4 regions of the Kitasatospora sp. NPDC022785 genome follow, and region 2 is predicted to be linked to each of the others. Evidence: riboswitches for the same ligand, from Rfam matches in the RefSeq annotation. Region 2 holds a riboswitch; each other region holds the start of a gene.
What was found. Region 2 has a riboswitch for cobalamin ahead of ACZ3YO_RS08935 (ribonucleoside-diphosphate reductase subunit alpha). Riboswitches for the same ligand answer to the same signal wherever they lie in the genome.
Positions count from the first base shown of each region.

Region 1: it holds a riboswitch for cobalamin, as region 2 does, so the genes downstream of both, ACZ3YO_RS04070 ((2Fe-2S) ferredoxin domain-containing protein) here and ACZ3YO_RS08935 (ribonucleoside-diphosphate reductase subunit alpha) in region 2, are expected to answer to the same signal.
Region 3: it holds a riboswitch for cobalamin, as region 2 does, so the genes downstream of both, ACZ3YO_RS00475 (prenyltransferase/squalene oxidase repeat-containing protein) here and ACZ3YO_RS08935 (ribonucleoside-diphosphate reductase subunit alpha) in region 2, are expected to answer to the same signal.
Region 4: it holds a riboswitch for cobalamin, as region 2 does, so the genes downstream of both, nicT (Nickel transporter NicT) here and ACZ3YO_RS08935 (ribonucleoside-diphosphate reductase subunit alpha) in region 2, are expected to answer to the same signal.

Region 1 covers NZ_JBVHHB010000002.1:186,969-189,159, forward strand. Annotated here, with positions in the region: gene ACZ3YO_RS04070 ((2Fe-2S) ferredoxin domain-containing protein) at 402-833, opposite strand; cobalamin riboswitch at 866-1,036, opposite strand; gene ACZ3YO_RS04075 (histidine phosphatase family protein) at 1,090-1,653, opposite strand; gene ACZ3YO_RS04080 (CbtB domain-containing protein) at 1,972-2,187, shown strand.
Region 2 covers NZ_JBVHHB010000004.1:257,147-259,337, reverse strand. Annotated here, with positions in the region: gene ACZ3YO_RS08935 (ribonucleoside-diphosphate reductase subunit alpha) at 1-1,295, opposite strand, end outside; cobalamin riboswitch at 1,485-1,612, opposite strand; gene ACZ3YO_RS08930 (ArnT family glycosyltransferase) at 1,689-2,191, opposite strand, start outside.
Region 3 covers NZ_JBVHHB010000001.1:106,700-108,890, reverse strand. Annotated here, with positions in the region: gene ACZ3YO_RS00480 (TetR family transcriptional regulator) at 121-783, shown strand; cobalamin riboswitch at 945-1,065, shown strand; gene ACZ3YO_RS00475 (prenyltransferase/squalene oxidase repeat-containing protein) at 1,154-2,191, shown strand, end outside.
Region 4 covers NZ_JBVHHB010000002.1:329,864-332,054, reverse strand. Annotated here, with positions in the region: gene ACZ3YO_RS04780 (SRPBCC family protein) at 1-331, shown strand, start outside; gene ACZ3YO_RS04775 (ArsR/SmtB family transcription factor) at 503-931, opposite strand; cobalamin riboswitch at 1,014-1,205, shown strand; gene nicT (Nickel transporter NicT) at 1,239-2,191, shown strand, end outside.

The DNA of each region.
Region 1 (2,191 bases), on a different contig from region 2:
AATCAACAACGCCATCAGCTGAGATGAATGGCTCACTTGGAGCTATCCATGTCAGCTCGGCGATGGACCAAGAGTGATGACGGCGTGGTGATCGTGTCAATAGATCCGGGACTCTAGACCTGACCCATCGTCACCGTCCGCTGGAGAACGCCCAGGTAGAGGGCGATGCGGAGACCCCGACAGCAGGGGAGCAACTAATAAACTGAAATGATGAGCCAGCTACTGGCTCTCCACCCAGGCTGATCTCGAAGACACAGAAACACCCGAACGACCACCCTCCGACGGGGCCGCGCCACCGCGATCCCGCCCCACCCGGCCTTGCCCCGGCCTCGGCGTCGACCTCGGCGTCGACCTCGGCGTCGACCTCGACGGTCAGGCCTTCGACGGGCTGGCCTCAGCGGTCAGGCCTTCGACGGGCCGGCTCGTCGTGTCGTGTCCCTGACATGCTCGGGCCCGGGCGCGGGAATGCGCAGGGAGTCCAGCAGCGGGGGCAGCGGGCCCTCCGGCGACACCTGCCCGGCGGTACGGCCGATCTCCCCTATCCACGCGCAGAGCTCGGCCGTTCCGGTGGCGTCGGTCACGTTGCCGAACCAGACGGGCCGGGCACGCCGACCGTCCTGGAGCCGCCCACGGGGGCGGACCACCACGACGTTGGCCTGCTCACAGGGACCCAGACAGTCCGTGACGACCAGGCGCGCGGCCGGGAGGGCGGCCACCGCCTCGGCGAGCGAGGCCAGTTGACCCTCGTGATCGGTGCCGGGCCGCTTCCTGACAGTGCCACAGCAGCAGCCCCGGCAGACCACGACATCGACGGCAGCCGTGACCGGTGACATCGCCCAACCTCCTCGTGGGGTTCCGCGCCCCTACCGTCGGAGAAACCACGGGTCAGTGTCCTGACTCCCGGATCGACGCTCGCCCCGACCTTCCGGCCGCAAGGCCGTGGTCGTCACCTGAAAGGGGTCGCTCCCCGGTCACAGTGGCGGGACCGTCCCGGAATCGCACCGGGTTCCTGCGCACCGTGGTCTCGGATGCATACATCTCGTGCGCGACCCTGCCCCATCGCGTACGAACACGTCAACCCGGGCTCGCTCACGCCGAGCGCCCGAAGCGCACGTTCCACCGGCCGGCACGTCCGCTCAGGTCCGTGACGGAGAGCGGCTCCACGTCGAGCCGCCAGAACGCCGGGGCCGGAGCGCCGAGCGCGTGGTGGACCGCGGCCCGGACGACGTCCGGTTCCGTGACCACGACGACCCGTCCCGCCTCCGGGGCAAGGCCGTCGAGCCAGGTGGCGACCCTGGCGAGGAGATCGAGCAGGCTCTCCCCGCCCTCCGGGGCGAAGTCCGGATCGGCCAGCCACCGGGCCACCGCCCCGGGCTCCGTGGCGGCCACCTCGCCAAGGCTCCGACCGCGCCAGCGGCCCATGTCGCGCCCTCCGGGAGCGGACGGGGCCGAGGCCGGGAGGCCGAGGGCCTCGGCGGTCTCCCGGCACCGGGCCGACGGGGAGACAAGGACCTGGCCGGCGACCCGGATGCCGCCCGCGGCCTCCCGCGCCTGCCGCAGCCCCGCCGGGTCGAGCGGGCCGTCGTCGTCGAAGCGCGCCTGCCGCATCGCCTCGCTCATCGCCGCTGAGATCAATGTCACGCGTACTGTCACGCCGCTCCTCCTCTGCTTCCCCAACTGTCCTGCGGCATCGACCGATCGGTCCGTGCACCCGGCGCTGGGGCGCGCGTTCCGGGACGGACCGGAGGATTCGCGCCGCCCGCACGCTCTTGGCGCAACCGCCGCTAGCCGATACCTTCTGCTCGATATGACGACGGTATGACGGAAGTCCGGTGAGAATCCGGCACGGTCGCGCCACTGTAAGCCAGGCGTGCGCCGCCCCCACGGGGCGGTTCGCGCCAGGGAGTCAGACCCGATGCCGTCGTCGATGCACCATCTAGCGGGACGCGAGTTCCCGAGGAGGTCCCTGCCATGGCACAGACCGCTGCCCCCGCAGCCATCCCCGCCGGCCCCCTGACCCTGCCCGTCAAGGCGATCCTGCCCTGGGCCGTGTTCTTCGGCATCATCATGCTGGCCCTGATCTACTTCGTCGGCGCCGAACAGGGCGCCACCTCCCTCATCTCCGGCGAGGACGTGCACGAATGGGTGCACGACGGCCGCCACCTGCTCGGCTTCCCCTGCCACTGAGAAC
Region 2 (2,191 bases):
AGGTTGGAGGAGTGCACGGTGCGGCCGGGCAGCGCGGTCTGGTTGGCGGCGCGGTTGGAGGCGTCCTTGAAGGTCATCCAGCCGTTGCCGGTCTGCGCCAGGGTGCGCATCATCCGGGCGTAGAGGGTCTGCGCGGGGATGGTGCGGACGGCCTTGCCGGCCAGCTCGGCCTTGCGGTACGCCTCGTCGAAGTCGGCGCCCCAGAGGTCGACCAGCTCGGGCACGTCGGCCGGGGAGAACAGCGACCAGTCCTCGTTGGCGTTGACCCGGCGCATGAACTCGTCCGGGATCCAGTGCGCCAGGTTGAGGTTGTGGGTGCGCCGCGCCTCCTCGCCAGTGTTGTCGCGAAGCTCCAGGAACTCCTCGATGTCCGCGTGCCAGGTCTCCAGGTAGACGCAGGCCGCGCCCTTGCGGCGGCCGCCCTGGTTGACGGCGGCGACCGAGGAGTCGAGGGTGCGCAGGAACGGGACGATGCCGTTGGACTTGCCGTTGGTGCCCCGGATCAGGCTGCCGCGCGAACGGATCCGCGAGTAGGAGAGGCCGATGCCGCCGGCGTGCTTGGAGAGACGGGCGATCTGCGCGTACCGGGAGTAGATCGAGTCCAGGTTGTCCAGCGGCGAGTCGAGCAGGTAGCAGCTCGACATCTGCGGGTGCCGGGTGCCGGAGTTGAAGAGGGTCGGCGAGGAGGTCAGGTACTCCAGCCGGCTCATCAGGCCGTACAGCTCCGCGACCTCGCGCACCGACTGCTCGTTGTCGCCGACCGCCAGGCCGCAGGCGACGCGGAGCAGGAAGTGCTGCGGGGTCTCGACGACCTTGCGGGTGATCGGGTGGCGCAGCAGGTAGCGGGACTGCACGGTGCGCAGGCCGAAGTACTCGAAGCGGTCGTCGCCCCGGGCGTCGATCAGTGCGTCGAGGGCGCTGGCGTGCTTGGCGACGAAGCCGGCGGTGACGTCGCCGATCAGGCCCTCGGCGTGGCCGACGGCGATCGAGGCGGAGAAGGAGACCGAGCCCTGGGAGACCGCCTCGTCGACGATCTCCAGCGCGAGCAGGCGGGCCGCCAGCTTCGAGTACTGGGGGTCCTCGGCGATCATCGACGCTGCGGCGTCCACGGCCAGCCCGCGCAGCTCGGCGAAGTCCGAGCCGGCGTGGCGGCCGCGCAGCGCGGCGGCGGCGACATGGCCGGGGTCCACCTGGGGAAGGTCGACGCTGCGGTCGGTCAGCAGCCGGAGCAGCGCACCGCCGGGGTCGGAGACCGTCGGGTCGACGGGGGCTGAGCTGGACCCCTGGGCGGGCAGGGTGACTGAGGCAGCGGTGGTCAAGGCGCTCTCTCCTGGCGGCGATCGGCGGCTGTTGATCGGGGGCACCGGGCCGTTGGGGCAGGGGAGCACGGCGCGACGGCCGGACGGCGTCGCGCGACGGTGTCATCCCCGGCCCGCCCGCGAGGCCCGGAAGTACTTCGTGTGCTGGAGGCCTCTGCGGGGAGGCCGGGCGGCACGCCGTCGGCAGGTACTCGGACTCGCGGGCTCTGGTCGGAGCCGCCCGCACACCGCTGCGGGGCAGTCCCGGATTCGCACCGGGTTCCCCTGCGTCGACAGCAGGGATGAGCATACATCTAGTGGCGGTCGAGTATCGCGGCACCATATGTAGTAGCCGGTGTGTCGCGGGGCGTGGCCCGGCGCCCCGGGCTCTCAGTGCAGGAGGAACACTCTGTACGTGCCGGAATCACCGGTCGGGGAGCTGAACTGTGCGATCAGTCGGTAGCGTCCGGCGGCCCTGACGGCCTCGGTGATGGCCCGGTCCGTGGCGGTGGGCGCGGTGCTGTCGAGGACGACCACGGTGAACCAGCCGTTGCGGACGGCGGTGACCGTGCCGTCGTCCCCGTGGTGCACCACGCCGGCCGGGTCCCGGTAGTCCGTCCCCTTGCGGGCCGAGACCCACTGCTCGGGCTTGCTGACGCTGCCCAGGTAGTACTCCGGCAGCCCGTCGACCTCGGTGAGGTAGCGGCCCTGCGGGGTGGCGTGCAGGCGCAGCACGCCGAGCAGCCGGCCGGAGTCGGGCCCGTCCTGGTACCGCAGCGCCGACTGCTCCAGCCCGAGGGCGAGCAGCACCACCCAGACCAGGATGCCGAGCTGCGGGTTGCGGAAGTGCGCGCCGACCAGCCTGGTGATGCCCACGCCGGCCAGCGGCGCGG
Region 3 (2,191 bases), on a different contig from region 2:
CCCGCCCGACCTGCCGGACCAGCTCCGCCGGACCGGCCGGACGGACCTGCTCCGGAACCGTTCCGGACATGCTCCGGCACTTCAGGAGCACCCCGCCACTCTCGCGCACCGGGAGCACCCTTGCCGTCGCCCGCCGCACCACACCCTGCGCCGCCCGCCGCGGCGCACCCCGCGCCGCGCTCCGCACCGACCCCCGCACCGCACCCCGACGGCCCGCCGCTGACCGCCCGGCAGGCCGAACGGCGGCGGCGGATCCTGCGCTCCGCGACCGCGCTGGCGGCCCGCGGCGGGTACGACGCGGTGCAGATGCGGGAGGTCGCGGAGGGCGGGCAGGTCGCGCTCGGCACCCTGTACCGGTACTTCCCGTCGAAGGTACATCTGCTGGTCGCGGTCATGCTGGAGCAGTTGCAGAGCCTCCAGGAGCACGTCCGGCGGCACCCTCCGGCCGAGCTCGAACCGGCCCCGCGGGTCGCCGAGACACTCACCCGCGCGTTCCACGCGCTCCAGCGCGAACCACTGCTGGCGGAGGCGATGGTCCGGGCGCTCTCCTTCGCGGACCGCTCGGTCAGCACCGAGGTGGACCTCGTGAGCACCGCCACCGGACAGCTGATCCTGGACGCGATCGGCCAGTCCGGTCCGCCCACCGAGAGCCAGCGTGCCGCCGTCCGGGTGATCGAGCACACCTGGCACTCGGCGCTGGTGTCCTGGCTCTCCGGCCGCTCCTCGATCGCCGAGGTCCGCGCCGACCTGCACACCGCCGCCCGGCTGCTCACCCTGCCGTGACGCCGGTCGGCCGCCTGCCGGCCGCCGGCTCACCGCTGCCGTGCGGCCGTTCGCCGGTGCTCGCCCCGATCGGTGGCGGTGCCCGCCGCCCAAGTGGAACCTGTTCTCGCCCGGGCCGGTTCGGCAGCCCCCGCGCGGCCGCTAGAGTCGAGCCGCAGGACAATTCCATCCCGCTTCTCCTCCGGGGAAAGCCGGTGCGAATCCGGCACTGACCCCGCAACCGTGAGCCCGGCGCTGGACGGCCGGGCGAGTCGGAATGCCCGGGGAGGGGCGAGCGGCCACACCGGGCACACCCGCGCCCGGCACCCGTCGAGGTCTACGGATCGGCCCACCCGGGCCACCACCGCTCACCGAAAGGCTCACCTCCACCATGCTCACCGCCGCCCGCCTGGGCGCCGCCGCCCTGACCGCCACGCTGCTCACCGGCGCCGCCGCCGTGCCGGCCCTCGCCGACAGCCCCTCACCCAGCGCCGCGGCCGTCCCCGAGGGCCTGTACGGCAAGGGCGACCCGACGTTCGACGGGGTGTGGCGGCAGTCGCTCGCCCTCACCGCACTGGCGGGCGCCAAGGTGACGCCCGCCGACTCCGCCGTCTCCTGGCTCACCGGCCAGCAGTGCGCGGACGGCGGCTGGCAGTCCTTCCGTGCGGACACCACGGCCGCCTGCGCCGCCGCGACCGGGGACAGCAACGCGACCGCCGTCGCCGTCCAGGCGCTGGTCGCACTCGGCGGGCACCAGGACGCCGTCGACAAGGGCGTCCAGTGGCTCAAGGCCAACCAGAACGCGGACGGCAGCTGGGCCTACAACCCCGGCAGCCCCGGCGACGCCGACTCCACCGGCCTCGCCGTCAACGCCCTGCTCGCCGCCAAGGTGGACCCGGCCGGCGTCGCCAAGGCCGGCAAGAGCGCCTTCGACGGGCTGGCGCTCTTCCAGCTCGGCTGCGCCGCCCCCGCCGACCAGCGCGGCGCCTTCGCCTACCAGCCCAAGCCGGACGGTGCGCTCGAACCGAACGCCCTCGCCACCGGCCAGGCCTCGCTGGCCGCCGTCGGCGGGAAGCTGCCGGTCACCAACACCAACCGGACCGACGCCGCGCCCAAGGCGCTCACCTGCGCGGACGGCTCCACCGGCGCGGCCGGCTCGGCGCCGACGGCCGTGCCGCGCGCCGACTCCGGCGAGGCCGCGGGCGCCTACCTCACCGCTCAGCTCGCCGCCGGCGGGCAGCACCTCACCCTCACCACCCCCGGCGCCGCCCCGACCCCCGACTACACCGCCACCGCCTGGGCCGCGCTCGGCCTGATCCAGGGCGGCCACCCGCAGCAGGCCGCCGGCGCGGTGGACTGGCTGGCCAAGGAGGGCACCACCTGGACCAAGGGCGGCACCGACGCCTCCGCCACCGCCACCCTGCTGCTC
Region 4 (2,191 bases), on a different contig from region 2:
GGACGGGCTGCCGCGCTGGCTGCCGGACCTCCGCTCCGTCCGCCTCACCGCGGGCCCGGCGGACGGCCGCGCCGAGGCCCTGGTGGTGGGCCACAGCCGGCTGCGGGCCCGTTTCGACGTCGAGCTGACGCCCGGCTGGTGCCTGATGCGCAGCCGCTTCCTGCTCGGCGGTATGGCCGCCCGCCCCGAGCCGGACGGCACCCGGTTCGCCTTCCTCGGCGCCTTCCGTCTCCCCGCCGCCGGCCTGGTCACCCGCGCCCTGCGGCCCGCCACCGACCCGCTGGCCCGGCGCTCGCTCCGCCGCTTCGAGCGCCTGGTGCGGGAGGTGTGACCCCGGTCGCGGGAGGGGTGACCCCGGTCGCCCGGAACGGTTGATGCCGGCTCAGGAGCCCCCGCCGGCCGGACACGCCCGGAGCGGCCGGTGGCCTCGCCCGGGGTGGTTTCCGGGCGGGTCGGCCGACGGGTGGGTCGGCCGACAGCTGGGTCAGCCGCGGCGGGTGGGTCAGCCGGCCGCAGCGGTGGGCCCGTGCCGGTCGGCCGCGGAGCCGTCGGCGCTGTCGGGCGCCGGCTCGTGGTGCTCGGCGGCGGCGCATTCGTCCAGCAGGGGGCGCATGGCATCGTCCACGAGCCGGTAGCGCACCACGCGTCCGTCCTTGTCCCCGGTGACCACGCCGGCCGTGCGGAGCAGTCGCAGCGCCTGTGAGACGGCGGGGTCGCGCATGCCGGTGGCGACGCCGAGGTCGGTGACGGCGAGCGGACCGGCGCGGTGCAGGGCGAGCAGCAGGGAGAGCCGCCCCGGGTCGGCGAGCAGTGAGAACCGCTCGGCCCAGGACCGGACGTGCCCGGTGTCGCCGATGGCGGCGATGGCCTCGCAGACCCGGTGCCCGTCGATGGTGCGCTGACCCGCGCGGTCGGCCGGTACGAGATGCATGAGGACATTCTCGCAGGCCCCGGTCTGTGATCCTGGACACCTGCGCAGGTGCGCAGCCTTGCAAGGGTGATGCGGGGACCCCTACCGTGTTGCCCGCCGTGGTGCTCGGGAAGACCGGTGACGAACCCTCAGGGGTTCAAGTCCGGAGCGGCCCTCGCCACTGTGATCGGGGGAGTCGTCCGTACCCACGACGCCACTGGGTGCCTCGCGCGCCTGGGAAGGCGGGTACGGAAGCCCCGTCAGCCAGGAGACCGGCCACGGCATCTCACGAACGACTTTCCACGAGGTGCTGGAGCGTGATCTGCAGATGACCGTGCCCGAAACCGCCGCTGCTCCGGCGGCGCCGTCCGTCCTGCCCACTTTCCGCTGGAGGCGGGAGGACACCGTCCGCACGGCCGGGTTGGTCGGTGTGATCCTGGCCATGCACGTGGTGGCGTTCGGGACGCTCATATTCCTGGTCGCCCCGGAGAAGTACGAGGTCGGCACCCAGGTCTTCGGGGTGGGCCTGGGCATCACCGCGTACACCCTCGGGATGCGGCACGCCTTCGACGCCGACCACATCGCGGTGATCGACAACACCACCCGCAAGCTGATGGCGGACGGCAAGCGCCCGGTCTCGGTGGGCTTCTGGTTCGCCCTCGGCCACTCCTCGATGGTGGTCATCATGGCCACCCTGGTGGCGGGCGGCGCGCAGCTGGCCAACACGCTGATGGACGACGAGTCGGCCACCCACCAGTGGCTCGGCGTGGTCGGCACCTCCGCCTCCGGCGCCTTTCTCTACCTGATCGGCGCGCTCAACCTGGCCGCCCTGTTCGGCATCCTGAAGGTGTTCCGCTCGATGCGGGCCGGGCAGTTCGACGAGGCCGAGCTGGAGGAGCACCTCAACTCGCGCGGCTTCCTGGCCCGGGTGCTGAACCGGGCGACCCGCTCGATCACCCGGCCCGGCCAGATGTTCCCGGTCGGCATGGTCCTCGGCCTCGGCTTCGACACCGCGACCGAGGTGACCCTGATGGTGATGGCCGGCTCCGGCGCGGCCTCCGGGCTGCCCTGGTACGCGATTGCCTGCCTGCCGCTGCTGTTCGCGGCGGGGATGAGCCTGTTCGACACGCTGGACGGGACGTTCATGAACTTCGCGTACCAGTGGGCGTTCTCCAACCCGGTGCGCAAGGTGTACTACAACCTGACCATCACCGGGCTGTCGATCGCGGTGGCGTTCATCATCGGCACCATCGAGCTGGTCGGGGTCCTGCACGAGAAGCT